DNA from 4 places in the Halanaerobium sp. ST460_2HS_T2 genome. Region 1 is predicted to be linked to each of the others. Evidence: riboswitches for the same ligand, from Rfam matches in the RefSeq annotation. Region 1 holds a riboswitch; each other region holds the start of a gene.
What was found. Region 1 has a riboswitch for cyclic di-GMP ahead of DFR80_RS03950 (DUF4402 domain-containing protein). Riboswitches for the same ligand answer to the same signal wherever they lie in the genome.
Positions count from the first base shown of each region.

Region 2: linked by a shared signal. The riboswitch ahead of flgB (flagellar basal body rod protein FlgB) and the one ahead of DFR80_RS03950 (DUF4402 domain-containing protein) in region 1 are both predicted to bind cyclic di-GMP.
Region 3: linked by a shared signal. The riboswitch ahead of DFR80_RS05965 (hypothetical protein) and the one ahead of DFR80_RS03950 (DUF4402 domain-containing protein) in region 1 are both predicted to bind cyclic di-GMP.
Region 4: linked by a shared signal. The riboswitch ahead of DFR80_RS07565 (cache and HAMP domain-containing protein) and the one ahead of DFR80_RS03950 (DUF4402 domain-containing protein) in region 1 are both predicted to bind cyclic di-GMP.

Region 1 covers NZ_QPJF01000006.1:3,789-8,826, reverse strand. The annotation lists gene DFR80_RS03960 (hypothetical protein) at 1-588, opposite strand, end outside; gene DFR80_RS03955 (molecular chaperone) at 619-1,485, opposite strand; gene DFR80_RS03950 (DUF4402 domain-containing protein) at 1,632-2,222, opposite strand; cyclic di-GMP riboswitch class II at 2,370-2,457, opposite strand; gene DFR80_RS03945 (hypothetical protein) at 2,637-3,413, opposite strand; gene DFR80_RS03940 (hypothetical protein) at 3,645-4,424, shown strand; gene DFR80_RS03935 (leucine-rich repeat domain-containing protein) at 4,467-5,038, shown strand, end outside.
Region 2 covers NZ_QPJF01000023.1:36,592-41,629, reverse strand. The annotation lists gene fliG (flagellar motor switch protein FliG) at 1-449, opposite strand, end outside; gene fliF (flagellar basal-body MS-ring/collar protein FliF) at 470-2,008, opposite strand; gene fliE (flagellar hook-basal body complex protein FliE) at 2,053-2,349, opposite strand; gene flgC (flagellar basal body rod protein FlgC) at 2,366-2,791, opposite strand; gene flgB (flagellar basal body rod protein FlgB) at 2,794-3,180, opposite strand; cyclic di-GMP riboswitch class I at 3,236-3,321, opposite strand; gene DFR80_RS11590 (response regulator) at 3,412-3,765, opposite strand; gene DFR80_RS11585 (chemotaxis protein CheD) at 3,905-4,408, opposite strand; gene DFR80_RS11580 (chemotaxis protein CheC) at 4,392-4,994, opposite strand; gene DFR80_RS11575 (chemotaxis protein CheW) at 5,022-5,038, opposite strand, start outside.
Region 3 covers NZ_QPJF01000009.1:61,861-66,898, forward strand. The annotation lists gene DFR80_RS05955 (pyruvate carboxylase) at 1-2,203, shown strand, start outside; gene DFR80_RS05960 (DUF4870 domain-containing protein) at 2,422-2,781, shown strand; gene DFR80_RS05965 (hypothetical protein) at 2,894-3,139, opposite strand; cyclic di-GMP riboswitch class I at 3,181-3,255, opposite strand; gene DFR80_RS05970 (hypothetical protein) at 3,419-3,886, shown strand; gene DFR80_RS05975 (DNA repair exonuclease) at 3,902-5,038, shown strand, end outside.
Region 4 covers NZ_QPJF01000013.1:17,696-22,733, forward strand. The annotation lists gene DFR80_RS07555 (GGDEF domain-containing protein) at 1-759, opposite strand, end outside; gene DFR80_RS07560 (methyl-accepting chemotaxis protein) at 849-1,565, opposite strand; gene DFR80_RS07565 (cache and HAMP domain-containing protein) at 1,635-2,813, opposite strand; cyclic di-GMP riboswitch class I at 3,015-3,101, opposite strand; gene DFR80_RS07570 (sensor domain-containing diguanylate cyclase) at 3,197-4,816, opposite strand.

The DNA of each region.
Region 1 (5,038 bases):
ACTGTATGGATTTTCAACCGCTGGATAAATAGGTCGCTCAGCTCTACCCGTCCGATTAGAGAGCCTGTCCCAGCGATAGCGCCTGTCTATCTTTTCCTGAATGGGAAGCGGCTTTTCTGTTTCCACAGTCAAAGTCGCCCTAAATAAATCAAGTTCCAGACTAAATGGAAGCCATTCTGATATTAATTCTGTCTCCAGATAAATATCATCCCAGTCCACTTCTGTTTTATATTTATTTAAGGAAAATTCGCGCCCATTAGAGATAGCAATTCCCTGATTAAGATTTAAACTGTATTTTTCGGCTTCTTCCCAGATAAAACCTTCGACCAATCCCTGCTCCGGAATTATTTTAAATGGCAGCTCCAAAAATGCCAGCAGCTGTCCGATTGGAAGCAGAACAGTTTCGTTAAAGCGATAAGCTGTCAGAAACTCGTCTTTTAATCCCAAATTATTTAACTCTACCTCAAGCAAAATTAAATTTTCATCTTTAAGAACTAAATTTCCCTCTGTTTTTTCCTGAGCATTAAGAGGACTAACAAAAATAAAGATTAAAAACACTAAAAATAAACCCTCTACAATTTTTTTCATTTGTGATAACACCTCACTTTAAAAGCAAGATCAAAGTTTTAATTCATTTCTGGCCAGAATTTCTCCTCCCTCTGCGGATATTTTTTTATAAATAACCTCCAGAACTCCTTTGTCAAGATTTAAACTGTCGGTATTTTTAAGGCTTATTTTATACTTTCTTTTCTCAATATCAGTATAAATAGCTGTTCCTCTAATTGCACCGACTAATTTCTTTTCTCCACTATCATCAAAATAGCTAACTTCAATATCTCCATATTCAGACTGATTACCGGTTCTTATAATAGTCAGAGCAAGTTCTGGTATTTTTGTCTCCAGGTTGTTACTTAGCTCTAGATCTGTAATTTCTAATTCAGCCCCGGTTTCACCATGACGAATAATAATTGGAATAGAAACCCCATAAACCGTTTTTAAGGCTATATTGATTCCTGTTTCAGCGTTATCTCCATTTCCCTGCTCACCCTGATCCGGAATCTCCTGAAACAGCATGTGAGCTCTATATTCTCCAGAATTCAGGTCGAATGGAATCATTAATTGGATTCTAACAACCTGAGCCTGTCTCGGAGGAAGAACAACCTGTCGGGGAGAATAACGGATCAAATCTCTGGCAAAATGGGATTCAATTCTTTCTTCTCTATTATCGGCAATAGCAAGTTCTTCTATATCACCTGTTTGTTTCATCTCCAGGTTAATCAAAGAAATTCTATAAGTGGCTGTTTCCTGGTCAGGGTTGATTAATTTAATCGTTGCTGATCTTTGTCCGTTTTCTAAAATAAGACGGGTAGGATTGACAGTTACATTTGCCTCCACTTCTAGAGTCAAACTTAATAAGATAATCAAAAATATTAATGATAAAACATAATAATTTATTGCTTTTATTCTTACTTTTGTAATATCCAAAGTATAACCCCCCTTAGCTCTTCCACTAAAACAAATATACCTTTAGCTTTAGCTGGCAGAAAATTCTATTCTGCAGCTGGGAAGAAAAAATTTAAAGTTAAAATTGGGACCAGAAATCAAATCTGGCCCCTTTATCCTTAATTTTATTATTCATAAGCAACTGTTAAGATAAACTGACCAGTATAGTTGCCAACAGAAATACCATCTGTCACTGTCAGAACAGCTCCAATAGTAAGTTCATCAAAACCATCGCCGTCGAGGCTAAAGGCACTATCCACTATATTTGTTCCTTCTACCAGGAATTGATCTACAGTTAAAGAATCTCCAGATACACTGTCAGCCAGAGCAATGGATACATCACCTGAGCTGGTAGACTGACTGGGAGTTACTTCAAAATCTTCAATACTTACTACATAGGCACGATCAGGAGTTCCACCAACCTGAACAACTGCTGGTGTTCCAGTATCATTCCAGAAAATATTTGCACCTGAATCAGCATCAACTGTTAGACTTCCATCAGTTCCTAAAATTATTCTTGCATTTCCTCCAGTAGGAGAAGTACCAAAACTAAAGTCCATATCCTGAACACCCATATCACCTGGATCAATTGTAATTGTATCTAATATTTCGGCATATACATTAACATCCTCACTTGCATCTAGTTGAGCCTGTACCGATGAACCAAAAAATAAAATCGCTACCACCACAATAAGAATTATTTTACCAGCATTTTTCATAATATATACCTCCTTCTTAAAGTGTACAAATAAGTCAACAAACAATTGTTATCTAACGCAAAATATAATTTTTGCGTTTTTAAAGCAGTTAACTGCTTTAAAGACTGAGGAAATCCAATATTTTTTCTCTATAAAATGCAAAAACCGGCCCCTAAGGGCCGGTTACACCATTGGCTCGCATCTGTTATAAGGTGTCCATATCGAAAAACAGATGGTCATAGCTTCCTTTATTGTTTTGTTACTTTTAAATTTTCCACTACAAATTTAGAAATTAAAACTTTTTATAACAAAATTGTTTAAATAAACAAAATTAACAATCTTCTTTCTTCTGGTTACATTATATTCCTGTTGAGAACGGTTGTCAATAGCTTTTTTCATTTTTTGTTAAAATTTATATAAATTTTTATAATTAACTTATAAAATATTTACAGTTTGAAATTCTGGAACCTCTTCTAAAAGATTATTTGCCAGATCAGATATTTTTTGACGACCACTATTACTAATAGTTACTTTAATAATAACTCCAGTTTTTTCGATTGCTTCAATTTCTATTACTAAATAATCCGGATAATTAGAAACTTCGGCAAAACTTTTTATATTGACCGATTTTTCCGAATCATCAGCAATAATTTGTATCTCGAAATCCTCTAATCGGTCAAAGCTTCCAAAAATAACCGGTTCACTAAAATGTAAAATTACACACTGATCACTTTCGGTAATTTTTTTAATATTAATTTCTGGATCTACAACCCCATAAACACTGCCTCCTACAACTGCATATAAATTCTGAAAAACAGGAGGAGTTATATCTTCTGCTGGAATACTATCTCCATCATCACCAGAAGCTGTAATTTCTAATTCAAGATCTTTAAATGTATTTTCACCATTAACAACAATTTTACCCTGCAGTTGATTATATCTTATTGCTTTAACATTATAATCATAGCTACCGTCTTCCCTTTTAAAAGAAACTTTACCATCCAAATTTGTAATTTCTTTCTCTCCAGCCAGAGTTATTTCAGCACCGCTAACTGGATAAGTACTCATTTTATCAACTACAGTAAAATTAACATCATATTTTTCTGTTGCCAGAGTATCTGTTGCATCATTAGAACACCCAGTCAGGAAAAACAGTCCAATAATTACCCCCAAAACCAGAGCCCAGGATTTTGAACTTTTTAGAAACTTCATATTCTGCTCTCCCCCTTTAGTTAAATATGATTTCACATTAATTATTAGAGTTTACTATTATGCAATATTTTATTTTTATATTATAATTTTACCAGCACAATCTCCAAACTAACTCGAATTTTATTTTTAGCAGCTGCTAAAATAATCGAATTATAATGAATATCTAAGCTCAATTTAATCTTAAACCTTTATTATAAATATACAGTACAAATTGAATTTTGAGGTGAAAATATGCTGGCACTTATCGAGGAGTTTTCTGCTTTATTTGGTTTATTGAGTTTTATTTTAGCAGTTGTAAGTATATATTTGTTCTTAAGATCCAAGAAAGAAAAGAAACCTATGTTTTGTATTCGGAGTATCAATTTAATCGGTGACTTATACAATAAAATTGGAGGACTGGAAGTTTACTATAAAGATAAACCTGTGTCAAATGTTTTTTCAACTAATGTTGCCTTCTGGAATAACGGTGGTGAAGTAATTAATAAAAATGATATTTCTCAAACAGAAAAATTGAGAGTTGTTTTTCCTAAAGGAAAGATTCTGGATAAAGAAATTGTCACCACCACCTCTAATTCAATTAATTTTGAGATTGAACAGCAAAATGAAAATGAAGTTATTTTATCATTCGATTTTTTAGAAAAAAATGATGGAGCAGTAGTCAATTTACTTCATACAAGTAAATCGCTGAAGGATGTAAAATTTATCGGGAAAATTAAAGGTGTTAAAATAAAGTCTTTATCGGAAAAGAATGGTAATGGTCCCAGGGGATCACACAGGCGAGTTTTAATAAATTTGGTTTTTATCTTATTAGCATATACCTTGCTAACTTTTTTTGGATTTCCAGTTGAAAGCTTAATAAACCCAGCCTGGGGAAATTATTCGGGTTTGTTTTCGAGTATTTCTGTTTTGATAATTTATCTTTATTTAATATATAGTGAGGTAAAAATGCCAGAAGAAATATCTTCATATATGAATACTACTGGATCTATTCCTGAAAAAGTAAATTCGTAAAAACTGTTAATTATTATCAAATATTATTCTGGAGTTGATAAAATGTTAGGAACTAGATCACAAAAGTTTGGTCTCTTATTATTAATAATTTTTATTCTGGTAGCCACAAGTTGGAACTTTTTTAATGCTCAAAAAGATGAATTCAATTTAAATGTAAATGCTGAGGGAAATGGAAGGGTAAATATAAACCCAGAAAAGACAAAATATCTTCCAGAAAAGAAAGTAGCACTTGCAGCAGAAGCTGGTAATAACTCAACTTTCGTTAAATGGACAGGTGATTTTGAAAGCGAAAAAGAAACAGTTGAGATCACCATGGACAGCAATAAAACAATTACTGCTGTTTTTAAGAAAAAAACTGAAATAGTAAATTTTAATGACTCAAGTTTAGAATTAGCGGTAAGAAAAGCATTAAATAAACCCTCTGGACCATTATATAAAAGTGAGGTTAATGATATTCAAAAATTGGAAGCTGCAGGAAAAGGAATTCAGAGTTTAAAGGGGATAGAAAACCTAACTTCTTTAACATATTTAGATCTGGGTAGAAAGTGGAAAGATGGTGGCTGGAATTATAATATAATTAAAGATTTAAGTCCAATATCGAATCTAATTAATCT
Region 2 (5,038 bases), on a different contig from region 1:
GAAAGTGAGGATAGGACTTGAGAAGCCTGAGTTGGATTAATATAGGCAAGAATCAGAGCAATTGTCTGTGGATGTTCTTCCTGAATAAAATTCAACAATTGAGTGGGGTCTGATTTGCGAATTGAATCAAAGGGCCGTACCTGAAGAGTAGCAGTTAAACGATTGATAATACTTCGGGTTTTATCCTTACCAAATGACTTTTCCAGTATTTTCTTGGCATAATTAATCCCACCAGAATTAATATAATCATTTGCTTTCTGCAGTTGCAAAAATTCTTCCTGAATCTTCTTTTTGGTCTCAGGATCAATTTTATTTTGATTGGCAATTTCTAACGTTAATTTCTCAACCTCTTCGTCATCTAAATGCTTAAAAATATCAGAAGATACGTCCGGTCCCAGTGAAATCAACAAAATAGCCGCCTTTTCTTTTCCTGTTAACTCTTCTCTCATAACAAAAACCCCTTTGACATTTATTCATCAACTAACCAGCTGCGTATCAACTTAGCTGCATTTTCTGGATCAGAATGAATCATATTTTCAAGTTCATTTTTAACTCTGGCTCTTTTTTTCTGGTCTGCATCTGGTTCAAATAAATCAATTTCTTCTTCATCTTCTTCAACTGAAACATCAACTTTACTTCCTCTGTTTGCCGCGGGTTTTTTGCGATATAAATAAATAATTAAAGCAGATGTTAGTAATAAAACTAATAATATAAGGCCACCATAAATATACATCTGTCTTCTTTCCGCTGCTGCACGAGCCTGAATAGCATCCTGAGCTGCCTGTTCAAGTGAATCGTCAAAAGCCATCGAGCTGATATTTAAAACATCACCTCGCTGCTCATTATAGCCAATTGCTGCACTAACCGCATCCCTAATTTGTTGCATAGTTTCTTCATCTGTACTCTGATCTACAACTACAGAAACAGATAAACGCTGAACCTCACCTGGCGCATAAACATGATGTTCAATTCTTTCATTTATTTCATAATTAGTAATATTATTTTTTTTCTCATAACTGCTATTTTCTCCGGTGCCATTCCCTTGATATTGAGGAATATTTGTATCTGTGCCCGGAGCACCACCTGAAGCTCCATTTTGCTGAGTTTCAGTATTTATTTCTTCACTGCGAACAATTCCACTTTCATCAATTACAGGTGAATATATTTTGCTTTCTGACTCCCTCTGATCAAAATTTAAGCTTGCGTTAACCTGAACTGCAAAGTTATTTGGTCCTAAAACCTTAGTTAACAGGGTATTTAAATCATTTTTTAAAGCAGATTCGAATTCCTGCTGCATTGCAAAATTCTGGGGATCAGACCACTGATCACTATTAGGATTAGAAGGATGAGACAGCAGGTTTCCGTTTGTGTCAACAACTGTCACCTCTGTTAAAGGTAAATCCTGAACTCCACTTGCAACTAGATTCTGAACAGCATTAACTCTTTCTGCACTCATATTATATCCAGGAGCCAGTTTAACCATAACTGAAGCCGTAGCCGACTTCTCCTCATCTAAAAATAGACTTTCCTCTGGTGGTGTGATCTGAACACGAGCAAATTCTATCCCTGAAATTGACTGAATAGAACGGCTCAATTCTCCACCCAGTGCGCGATAGTAATTAACTCTTCTTTCAAATTCTGTTGTACCAAATTCACTATTATCAAAAATTTCAAAACCGACAACTCCCTGATCCGGGAGACCTGCCGAAGCCATATCAAGTCTTAATCTATAGATCTCGCTTTCTGGAACTAAAACTGTATTACCATTACCTCCAAGCTGATAATCTACATTATTTTCATCCAGTCTTTCTACAATAGCTGCAGTATCATCTGTAGACAGGTTGGTAAAAAGAGGTTGATAGTTTGTAGAAGTTCCTCTAAATATAAGATAGCCAAAAGCTCCAGCCATTAATATTGTGAGAACAATAATTAAGATTTGAATGTTTCTATTCAATTTTTGCCACGTGTTTTGAATCTCTTCTTTATATTTTGCGAAAAATTCGGCCATCACTATACCTCTTCCATAAATACTCTTTGTTTTACCATCTTATACTATACCTGCAGACGCATAATTTCATTATATGCATCAATCACTTTGGTCTGAACTGCAGTTGTCAGATTAACTGCTACCTTAGCTTTCTCGGCAGCAATCATCACATCATGTATATTGTCTGTTTCTCCAGCGGCAAAACTGGCTGTCATAGCCTGCGAATCTTTTTGCAGCTGATTAACTTCGTTCATTTTTTCTCTAAACAAATCCGAAAAAGCTTCGGTTTTTTTGTTTTTATTCTCATTTTCAAGAGAAAAGTTTTCAAATCCACTCTGAAATTTAACTGGATTAATCTCCATTTTCTTCCCTCCTTAATTAAGTACTAATATTTAAAGCACTATTTGCCATACTCTTATAATTAGAAATTGCCTGTATGTTTGCCTCATATGCTCTGGTTGCGTCTATCATATTAACCATTTCGGTCATGATGCTAATATTAGGGAGCTCTACATAACCGTCCTCATTCGCATCTGGATGCTCAGGACGATATTCAAGGCGAAATGGAGATTGATCTTCTGCTATTTCTGCAACTTCTACTCCAGCCGATTTAAGATTATCAGAATTAATTCCAGATCCCATCTGATTTTCTATTTTCTGTCTAAAAATCGGAACTTTCCGTCTGTAGGTATTGCCATCTTCATCCCTGGTTGTTTCCGCATTAGAAATATTTGATGATATGGTATCCATTCTTAATCTCTGAGCAGTTAAACCGGAAGCACTAATATCTATTCCTTTAAACATTATTATTTACCTCCCTGCTGAATAACCTGATTTAAGGTGGAAAAATGTCCGGCAGCTCTATTTGACATTACATTATAATAAATACTATTTTTTGCCAGTTCTGCCATCTCAACCTCAACATCCACACTGTTTTCGTCATTTCTACTATTCCTATTATTCTGACTGCTGCGAACAGAAGTATATTGTTTACTAAAAGCTATATGGTTACTTTGAGTAGTTTTCAGACTAATAGAATTAGAAGAATTCATTTCCTTTTTCAAGGCAGTTTTAAAATCAATATCCTGTCTTTTGTAGCCGGGGGTGCTCACATTTGCCAAATTATTAGCAATTAATTCACCTCTCCGAGCAGAACCATTAAGCGCTCTGGCTATAATTTCTAAATTATCCATATATTCAAACCCCTTTCAAGCAAAAAAATCTACAGTCACAGCTATAGATTTTTGAATGTGCAGTCTGGCAATCATAATACAAAATATCTTAGACCCATAACTTTGCGTCATTAGCTTTCGCTAATTTTGCTAATATTTTAAATACATATATTAGTTTTTAAAAAAACAATTTATATTTAAGTATATTAATAATAAATATAATCAAAGAATTATTAAATATTATAATTTAAATTAAAGCAGCTTTTTAAGTGATTCCATTACTCTATCTTTTTTAAATGGTTTGACAATAAAGTCTTTTGCTCCCATTTCAATCGCCTGAATAACAATTTTTTGCTGACCCATAGCACTGCAAACAACAATCTGAGCACTGGGATCTATATCCTGAATTGCTTTAATAGCTTCCAGTCCATCCATAACTGGCATTGTAATATCCATAGTAACTATATCAGGATTTAATTCCTGGTATAATTCAACTGCTTCTTTTCCGTTCTCGGCTTCACCGGCTATTTCAAATTCATCTTTTAATATATTTTTTAAATTTAATCTCATAAATGCTGCATCATCAACAATTAACACCCTAGGCATTTAAAAATTACCTCCTCTAGATTATATCTACTGTTATATTATATAATAACAGAAATGATTCTTGTTTACAATAGTAAAAAAATAATTTATCTAAAAATAATAATAATGTCTTTTTTCCATCTATTACTATATAATAAATTTATATGGTAATCAAGTCTCTGCTGAATGATTTAACTTCAACTCGACCATCATCAGGATAAAAATACATTGAGCGCCCATAATCTTTGCCAACATCACTACCTATAACTTTTATTCCCTCATTTTTTAAAACTTCTTTAACTGCTTCAATATTTCTTTCACCAATCTTCATTACTGAGTCTCCACTTTCCGACTTAAACATTCCTGCCCCACCTACAATCTTAGCTGAAAGCCGCCTTTTTTTGGCACCTGCAGCCTCCATTTCCTCAATCAAAAAAGGAATCCCTGTATCTGCATATTTTACAGTTTTTTTGCCCCCTGGATTTTCAGGCAGCATAATATGGACAAGTCCCCCTACCTTAGAAAATTTATCATAAAGCGCAATTCCAATACAGGAGCCAAGTCCCAGAGTTGCTAAAACTGTATTTTCATCACCTATGGCATGATCTGCCATTTTAACAACCATTTTTTCTGCTACCAGATCCGAACTAGGCAAAACTACCACCTGCCAGTCGCTGAAAAAGAAAATCCAGGGAATCTTTTTCCGGAATGAAAAAATAAAAGAGTTCCAATTTCTCTTTACCAGCAACAAATTCTGTTTCCAGAAGCAAAATAAAATCTTCAGTCTGACTGTAATCAATAACAGAAGAACTTAAAACAGCTCCAGCCATGTCGTAAGCCATCGCTGGTACACTTTGATCAAGGTCTAAATCAGTAAAATCATTGATTGCTTTTAAATAAGCTCCACTTAGTATATTTCCCAATTCATTAAGAGCAGAATTCTGCATTTCTTTTCCGGGAAGATCATCCGTAGAAAAAATTAATTTTAACATTTTTTCAACATTTTCCATATCAACTACAAGTAAAATTTTACCCGATATTTCTCCAGAAAAATTAATCATAATACAGGCAATATATTCTTCTTCATCACCGGTAATTGCAGGTAAATCCTGGATATCAATTAACTCCACTTTAGGAACAGTCATATTTATTTCATGACCAATCATCCCTGAAAAAGCAGTGGCTGCGTTTCCCGCCCCGATATTTGCTACTTCTTTAAGTATATCTTTTTTGGTCCTATCTAATTCCATAAACTCCTCCTCCTGGTATTATTTATTTTAACTATCGACTTTTT
Region 3 (5,038 bases), on a different contig from region 1:
GATTAGAAAAGCCATGCGTTCAGTTGAAGAAATGAAGGTGCGAGGAGTTAAAACCAATGCTTCCTTTTTAATTAATGTTTTAAATCACGAAGAGTTTAAAAAGGGAACCTGTGATACAGGTTTTATTGCCAATAATCCAGAACTTCTAGATATTAAACCAGGTTCAGATCAGGAACAGAAGATTTTAAGTTATCTGGGTGAAAAAATTGTCAATGAAACTCGGGGAAATAAACCTGATTTTGATGTACCAAAGGTGCCTAAGTTTGAAAAAATAGAGAGCCTTGAGGGTACAAAACAGATTTTAGATCAGGGTGGTCCAGATGCTGTAGTCGAATGGATTAAAGATAAGGAAGAGATTCTTTTAACTGATACAACATATAGAGATGCCCATCAGTCGCTGATGGCGACCAGAATGAGAACTGTGGATATGGAAAAAATTGCAGAAGCAACTTCTCATCTGGCCAAGGATTTATTCTCACTTGAGATGTGGGGAGGCGCAACCTTTGATGTTTCCTACAGATTCTTAAAGGAATCACCCTGGGAGAGAATTGAGCGCCTGCGTGATAAAATACCCAATATTTTATTCCAGATGCTTTTAAGAGGATCCAATGGGGTAGGATATAAAAATTATCCTGACAATGTAATTCGCAGTCTGGTTGCAGAAGCAGCTGAAGCTGGAATTGATGTCTTCAGAATCTTTGACTCTCTAAACTGGCTGCCGGGAATGGAAGTTTCAGTAGATGAGGTTGTCAAACAGGGTAAAATTGCTGAGGTATCGATGTGCTATACAGGTGATATCTTAGACGATAAACGTGAAAAATATGATTTAGATTATTACGTGGAATTAGCAAAGGGAATTGAAGAAATGGGAGCTCATATCCTGGGAATTAAGGATATGGCCGGTTTATTAAAACCTTATGCTGCCTATGAGCTGGTCAAGGCTCTTAAAGCTGAAATCTCAATTCCAATTCATCTGCATACTCACGATACAAGCGGAAATGGTGCGGCTACTTTATTGATGGCTGCTGAGGCTGGTGTTGATATTGTGGATACTGCCTTTAATACTATGGCAGGTTTAACAAGTCAGCCACCTTTAAACTCAATTGTAGCAGCACTTACAAATACCTATCGTGATCCAGAAATGGATATTGAAAATATTCAGAAGATCTCAAATTACTGGGGAGCAGTTAGACCTGTCTATTCCCAGTTTGAATCTGAACTTAAATCTGGAACAGCAGAAATCTATAAATATGAAATTCCTGGAGGTCAGTATTCTAACTTAAAACCACAGGTAGAAAGTGTTGGTCTCGGCCACCGCTTTAAAGAGTTTAAGGAAATGTATCGCAAGGTTAACTTTATGCTCGGTGATATTCCAAAAGTTACACCCTCCTCCAAAGTAGTAGGAGATCTGGCAATATTTATGGTGAAAAATGATCTGACACCTGATAATATCTGTCAGGAAGCTAAAAACATGGCTTTCCCGGATTCAGTCGAAGCTTACTTTAAAGGTATGCTCGGTCAGCCTCCTGGAGGTTTTCCTAAAGAACTCCAACAGCTGGTCTTAAAAGGTGAAGAGTCCATAACTGTTAGACCTGGAACTCTGCTGGAAGATTATGATTTTGAAAAAGCTGAAGCAGAGTTAAAAGAGAAATATGATTTTGAACCGACTCAAAAGGATCTCTTAGCTTATGCTCTTTATCCTAAAGTTTATACAGACTACCTTGACTATCTGGCAGAGTATGGTGATTTAAGCCATATGGGAAGTGATGTTTATTTTCATGCTTTACGTGAGGGAGAAACCAGTGAAATAAAAGTTGAGGAAGGTAAAACTCTGGTGGTTAAACTATTAGAGATTGGAAAGGTGGATGATCAGGGTTACCGCAGATTGGCCTTTGAGGTTAATGGTTTCAGAAGAGAAATTAAAGTTTATGATGAGGCAAGTACTGCTGCCTCTGATGTAAGCTCCAAGCAGATGGCTGATCCTAAAAATGAATTGGAAATTGGAGCCAGTCTTCCCGGTAATATTGTTGAAATCTTAGTTGAAGAAGGGGAAGAAGTTGAGAAAAATCAGAGTCTTGTAATTATGGAAGCCATGAAGATGGAGACTAATATTACTGCTCCAACTAATGGTACTGTGGCTGCAATCCATGCTGCAGCGGGACAGCAGCTTGAATCTGGAGAATTAATTCTGGAATTAGAGTAAACTAAAAGTTATCATCTAAATGGAATATAAAATTAGCGGCCGCCTCTTTTAAGAAATTTGAGGCGGTTTTTTAACCTGCTAAACTGCTTTTTAATTTTTATATTTTGTGTTAAAATATAAATATAAGAAATAATTAAATTTTCTGAATAAAAATTATAGAAAAAAGGGGGATAGAGATTTTATCTAGTATTTTTTGAAAGATAATAATCTCAAATATTATGTATCATAAAAAAACCAGTCTCGGTCTTGATGAAAATGTAGAAGCCATTCTGGCTTATGCCGGTATCTGGGTAACAGGTTTAATCTTTCTATTTATAGAAAAAGACAATAATCATGTTCGTTTTCATGCAATGCAGTCACTGATTACCTTTTTTTCTTTATTTATTGCTTCATCACTGGTGCTTGTAATTCCATTAATTGGAATTCTGATTTCTTCATTAATAACATTTGTGGGTACAATTCTCTGGCTTTTATTAATGTATAAGGCTTATAATGGAGAAATATTTAAACTTCCTTATGTCGGTGATCTGGCTGAGGAATTAACCTTTGGTGAAAGTTTTGAGGACAAGAGTAAATAATTAAGAGAATTATTTACTGATTATAGTATTTATTGATTATAATTTATTAAGTTTAAATAGCCTGCTTCTAAAAAGAGCCTGTAGAATTAAAACTCTACAGGCTAATTAAATTTTATTTAATTTTTTTTAACTGACCTGGAGGTAAATTACTTTCATCTGTATCATTTTCTTTGGGATCTCCAGGTGGTTGAGGATCAATACCATTTCCAATTCCATTATTCCCTTTGTCTTTGGAAGGTGGTTCTGGTTCTTCAGGATCATCAGGAGGATTGACAACAACAGCCAGAGCGGTTAAAGTGATACTAAAGATTAGAACTAAAATCAAAAAAACTGCCAGCACACGATTCCAATTTTTCATGAGCTTACCTCCTTTTAAAAGACCTTACTCCAGGGAGGAGATCTGGCAGCCTGGCGGCCCTGAATGGGTCCATGGCTTTGCGCCGCATTTTTACAAATGCTTAGCTATTTTTGCTTCTCCTTAATTATAAACTAATTATATTCCTAAAATTTGGACAAGTCAATGTAACTGCTTTACATATAAAATAATTTACAGGATTTAATTCTTTTATATAGAATTAATATTAAGAGACTAGTTTTTCTATTATATTCAAAAATATTTAAGAAAAAGGGGAATAAGATGTTAAAACCTTCTAAGAGATTTGTATATTTTACAATTCGTTTTATACTGGTCCATGTTATAACATATGTTTTTATCAGTGTAGTATTTAAAAATCTTCAGAATTATGCCAGTGCTTTTATTACGATGGATGCATTTTCTAATTTTCGTTCACCCGATTCCACAATTGTCAGGCTGGCACCTGTTTTTCAAATTTTTAGAGGAGCTTTTTTTGCTTTTATTTTATACCCTTTTTATAATACTTTAATTAAAAGTGATTATGCCTGGGTGAAAATGTTTTTTTTGATCTGGGGATTTTCTCTAATTGGCTCAGTAGCGCCAATCCCGGGTTCAATAGAAGGAATGATTTATACAAAGATGTCTCTGGTCGAACATTTAATTGGACTGCCGGAAATTACAGTACAGATTTTTGTTTTTAGTTGGTTTTTTGTAAAATGGGAAAACAGAACTGAAAGAGACTACAGCTAAGACTGGAGGAGTGTAATGCCGAAACCAATTAAATTTATACATACAGCAGATGTTCATCTTGGAAAAGAATTAAGCTGTAATGGAATAAATAATTCTAATCATAAAAATTTATTTTCTAATGCCGGCAAAATAGCTTTTGAGAACTTAGTTGAATTGGCCGTTAATGAAGAAGTTGATTTTATTGTAGTTGCTGGTGATCTCTATGATCGGGAGGCACGTTCAGTTAAGGCCAGCCGATTTTTTTTAAATCAGACTCAGTTTTTAAAAGAAAAAGGAATAGATATTTACTTGATTTCTGGTAATCATGATCCCGCTGGTATGGAAAACGAGGTTTTTGAACTTCCAGAAAATGTACATTATTTTTCTAGCGAAGAAGTAGAAGTAAAAGAATATCAAAAAGAAGGAATAACAGCTGCCAGAATTATAGGTCAATCATACAGACAAAAATTTGAGTCAAGAACAATGTACAATTTTTATACTGCTCCTGATAGTTCTATTTTTAATATTGGGCTACTGCACACAGCACTGAGCAAGGATAATAACCACTATGTTCCAGTTAATAAAGGTGAACTACTTACAAAAGATGATATTGATTACTGGGCTCTCGGACATTTACATCAGTATCAAAAAATAAATCAGCAACCTGCCATTTATTTTTCGGGAACTCTGCAGGCTCATAACATCAGCGAGGAAGGTAATAAAGGAGTAATTCTGGTTGAGGTTGATAAAAATTTAAATAGTAAAGAAAAGTTTATTTCGCTGGCGCCTGTTATCTATCTAAAACTTAAAATTAATTTAGAAAAAGAAGGATTAAAAAATATAAGTCAACTTCAAAATTTAATTACTGATGAAATTAACAAAATGAGAGATAAAATAACAAACCAAAACAGAAATAAAAATTTTCAGATTAAAGCAGTTATTATTCGTCTGCTGATTGAAGGGCGGACAGAACTGCATCAGCATGTTGAAAATAACAGAGAAGAGCTCGAAGCAAGTTTAGTCAATTATTTTCGTCAGCAAAATTACAGACATTATCCTGTTGTTTGGATCCATTCTCTTATTTTTAGAACTGCTAAAACATTACCTGATCTGAAAAGTTTAAAAAATAATAACCCACTTTACCAAAATATAAAAGAATTAATTGAGGAAAGC
Region 4 (5,038 bases), on a different contig from region 1:
TAATTTTTTTTCCTTTATTCTCAAACTTGTTAAGTCAACCTGCATTGATAAAATACCGGTCCCACTATCCGGTAGATTAATTTTTGTTTCTTTAAAATGGGTATAATAATGTTTCCCATTTTTATTAGTATTATCAAGATTAAATTCTAAATCCTGTCCACTCAATATAATTTCAATGTCTTTTTTTGCTTCTTCCACTCTTTCTGGGCCAACCAACTGATTAAAAATATTATCTCCTTCTAATTCTTGTTTACTGTAACCGGTCATATTGCAGAGTGCTTCATTAACTTCAAGTATATTACCTTCTGGATCTTCAACCAGCATCCCGATAGGAGCACTATTAAATATTGTTTTATACTGTTCTTCTTTTATTTTTAAAGCAGTTTCTGCATTTTTTCTATCAGTAATATCTTCATGCATAATTAATGCGCCATCTGCAAAGGGAGTAACTATCAACTTAAACCAGGCTGTTTCTGCAGGAGAATACTCGGGATATTCTAATTCAAACTTATCCTCTTCATTTAATATAACATTTTTAATTCCGCATTCAATATCTGAAAAATAATCGGCAGCAGATTTATTTAGTCGTTTAATCAGTTGAATATAGTTTAATCCTATACTGTTATTCTCGACATTTTTCTCACTTTTTAAAATATAATCTTTCCAGTCATCATTTATAAAAATTATTTCTAAATCTTCATTTAAAATCACACTTTTATATGCCAGCGCGTTTAGAAAACACGGTGTGTTACAGAGCACTTTTACCACCCTTAACCTTTTTATGATTTATTATATTCAATTATAATTATATCACTCAAGTTAAGGGTGGTAAAGATGAAATAAATTTATCATAGTTCAAACTTATTGATTAAATCTGTTAATTCAACTGCCATTCTGCTTAAATCTTCGGATGCACTTACAATTTCTTCAGTCGAGGCACTCTGTTCTTCACTGGCAGCTGCTACCTCTTCGGCATTGCTTGCTGCTTCTTCACTGACTGAAGCTATTTCTTTAATTGTTGCTTCAACATCTTTACTATTTCCACTTACTTTTTCTGACCTCTCACTAATATTTTCAATTAAATCTCTTAATTGTACTGCTGCAGAATTAATTTCTTCAAATGCCTTACCGGTATTCCTGATTGCAGAGACACTGCCATTAACTACTTCCTCTGTAGCATCCATTCTATTTACAGCTTTACCAACTCCACTCTGAATTTCTTTGACCAGTCCCCCAATCTGATTTGTTGCATCCTCTGATTCTTCGGCCAGCTGCCTTATCTCATCTGCAACAACTGAAAATCCACGACCAGCTTCTCCTGCTCTAGCAGCCTCAATGGCAGCATTTAGAGCTAAAAGATTGGTCTGAGCTGCTATATTGTTAATTAAATCTACTATCTCACCAATTTTATTTGACAGATCTCCTAAATTATTGATAGTATTTGCTACTTCTTTAGTATTACCTCTTACATTTTCTATCCTATCGACAGAGTTTTCTATTGAATCATTACCGTCATTAATATTATTCATAACTCTATCAGCCTGTTTTTCCATATCTTCTGACATCAATGTAACATTTTCTATCTGTTCTATCAGCTCATTAATTTTACCACTGGTTTCTTCTACCTGTGCTGACTATTCTTCAGCTCCAGATGCAACCTGTTGAATCGATTGCCCAACCTGACCTGCTGCAGTTGCCACTTCCTCACCGGAAGCAGATAATTCTTCACTGGAGGCAGAAAGATTTTCAGCAATAGCTGTAACCTTAGTTATTATTTCATTTAAATTCTCTTTCATTTTATTTAGTGAGGAAGCCAGAACTCCAACTTCATCTTTTCTAGCTATTTTGATATCTGCAACTGACAAATTTCCTTCAGCAATTTTATCTGACATCTCAGCCGCTTTAAGAATTGGGTTGGCAATATAACGGGCAATAAAATAGCTAATAATAATACCGATAATTAAAGCAATTACAGCAATCCAGATACTCATATTTCGGGATGTAACTAATTCTGCTAAAACATCGTCCTCATCTGCAGTCATAGCTACGACCCAACCCTCGAGACCAACTGGGGCATAGGCTAATTCTTTTTCCACTCCATTATATGTATATTCTCCAGTTCCAGAACCCCCTTCTATCATTTTATCAGTTAAATTTTGAAGCTCAGTTTGGCCAGTTAAAATATCTGTATTACCAATATACTGTTGATCCGGATGGGCAATTGTACGTTTTTGCTGATCAATAATCCAGCCATAACCAAAGCCATCAATCTCCATATTTTTAATTAAAGACTGTAAGTACTGGCTTTTTACTGTACCTCCAATTACTCCTGCCAGCTTATTGTTATTAATAATGGGAGCTGCGACAACTAAGACCTCATCTCCCGAAATTCTACTTTTTCTCGGTATAGAAATAGCTGGCTGTTCTGTTTTTATTACTTCCCGAAAATATTCTCGGTCAGAAATATTAATAGTACCCCCATTTAAAATGTTACCTTCTCCTGTTTTATCAACTATCAAAATTGATTCTATATTTGGATTGCTAATTTGTGATAAAAATTCTGTCTGTTCTAACCAGTTCATAGATTTTACTTTTTCTGTATTCGCAAAATCCTCTATCTGAACTTTTAAACCAGAAAGCCACTCAAAAATAATTTGAGCATTCTGCTCCGCACTATTTAAAGAGCTGTCAGCAGTGGAATCCTGAATAAGAGTGCTAATGAAATTATTAAATGCAATAGAAGTCCCCACCATCAAAACTAAAATCATAACAGCAATAATAATTGTCATCTTTCCCTTTAGGCTTGTAAACATTTTTGTCTCTCCCTTTTTATGTTTTTATTAAATAAAATTATACGGCTAATAAATTGTACTCTCCACTTTTAATTTATATAAAACCTATAACTAACCAGTAATCTTTATTAATAAAAGTAATAATTTTCCTTTTAAAATAAAAAAATAAATACCAAAGACTTATTGCCCAGTATTTATTTGATACTCTGATATTTAAAAATCAAAAGCAACCTGGCAGTCATAGATGTCAATTTCCTTAGACCCATAGCTTTGCGCCATTATTTTTCAATAATATTGCCCAATATTTAGTTAAAATTCAAGCCTATGTTAATTATATAACATAGATATATAAAATTAAATAGTTATTTTATGTCATAAAGTAACTATTTTCGACAAAAATATTTTCAACATCTATCAGCAAATTTCTGCTCATACATCCTCTGATCCGCTTTATTGTAACATCGCTTAATATTTTTAATGCTGTGATTCTGATTGGTGCAATCTGTAGTCTCATAACCAAGAGCAATAGTCAGCGGTACCGGTAAATCTTCAATTTTATTTCCCTCTTCTATTCTTGCTAAAATTCTTTCTGCTACATCATCTGCCTTCGAATAATCAGTCTCTGGCAAAATGACTGCAAATTCATCTCCACCAATTCTGGCAACAACATCCTCGGTTCGCACAGTTCTTTTAATAGCTTCAGCAGCTCTCTTAATATACCTGTCTCCCATACTGTGCCCATAAGTATCATTAATATCTTTTAATTTATTCATATCGCCAATGATTATACTGATTGGATACTGCCTGGAATTATGCAGTCTTTTTAATTCCTCATTAAAATATCTTCGATTATAAAGCCCTGTCAGTTCGTCATGATTGGATAGATATTCGATTTCTTCTGCTGCTCTTTTTTCCTGATCTATATCAATATGGATTCCTACAATTCGGACAGCATTTCCTTTTTCATCTCTGTCTGTTACTTTCCCGATATCTCTGATCCACTTCCAGTTGCCATTTTTAGTTTTTAATCTGTGTTCATTAAAATATTCTTCGCTTTGACCATTTAGATGAACTCTTATGTCTTTTAAAGCCTGGTCCCTGTCATCAGGGTGGACTAATTTCAACCAGGTATCAAGATCATTACCCAGATTAGAATATTCATATCCCAGCATCTGAGCCCAGCTTTTATTGAAATGAATATATTCTTCTTCTACATTCCAGTCCCAGACACCGATATTGGCTCCCTCAACAGCCAGCTCTAATCTTTCTTTAACTTCCTTTAACTCAAATTCTCTCTTTTTATTTTCTGTTATATTATCCAGGGCGACATAAATTAACTCACCATGCTTCTTATTTTCAACCGCAAAAACGTGGACATTACAATATTTAATCTTATTATTAACAGTATAAGAAATTTCTCTTTCCCACTCCTGGTTATGCTTAAATTTTTCTTGTGCTTGCTTTAAAACATTCGCATCTATGTTTGGTACAGCAACTTTATTTATATTTTTATTAAGAATATCAGGCTTAGATACTTCAAATATTTCTTCAAATTTTTTATTGGCATTAAGTACTTTTAGATTCTGATCTAATAAAACAATTCCTTCAAGTGAATTAGTAAATAGATTTTCAAAAATTAATTTTTGGTTTTCTAACTCTCTTTTTTGTGCTATTCGATGAGAAATATCTATAATCTCAAAAAGCATTTTTTCATTTTCTAATTTTGAATAACGAAAATTAAAATATTTATGATCACCAGCAGCAGTTATTATCTTATATGTTCTGTCGCTGGTATTATCTGCTGAATCATATTGAAAATAATCTTTTACTTTCTTTCTATATTCTGGATCGGGACAAGCTTTTTTATACCAATCATCCATTGTTTTGATCTCAGTTCTTTTATAACCGGTCATCTCTCTAATAGCTTTATTAATAAAAATAATTTTTCCCTGTTGACTGGCTACTATAATTCCTATAGATAAACTATTTATTATATCTTTTTCAAATTTAATAATGGAATCCATAAACTCACCCCTGAAATATCATTTTAATGATAATACTTATAATATTCATTCTTCATAGACCTTTAAATTCCTGTATTTATTTCTTTAATTTGTAATTTTTTAGTCTTAACCGTAATTTTTAATAAAGAAAAACCGCCCCAGAAAAGGACGGTTAAATATATTAAGTTTTAAGTTAAAATCAAAGTATATCTCTCAGCAGCCGAAAAAGTCCTGTTTTCTGTC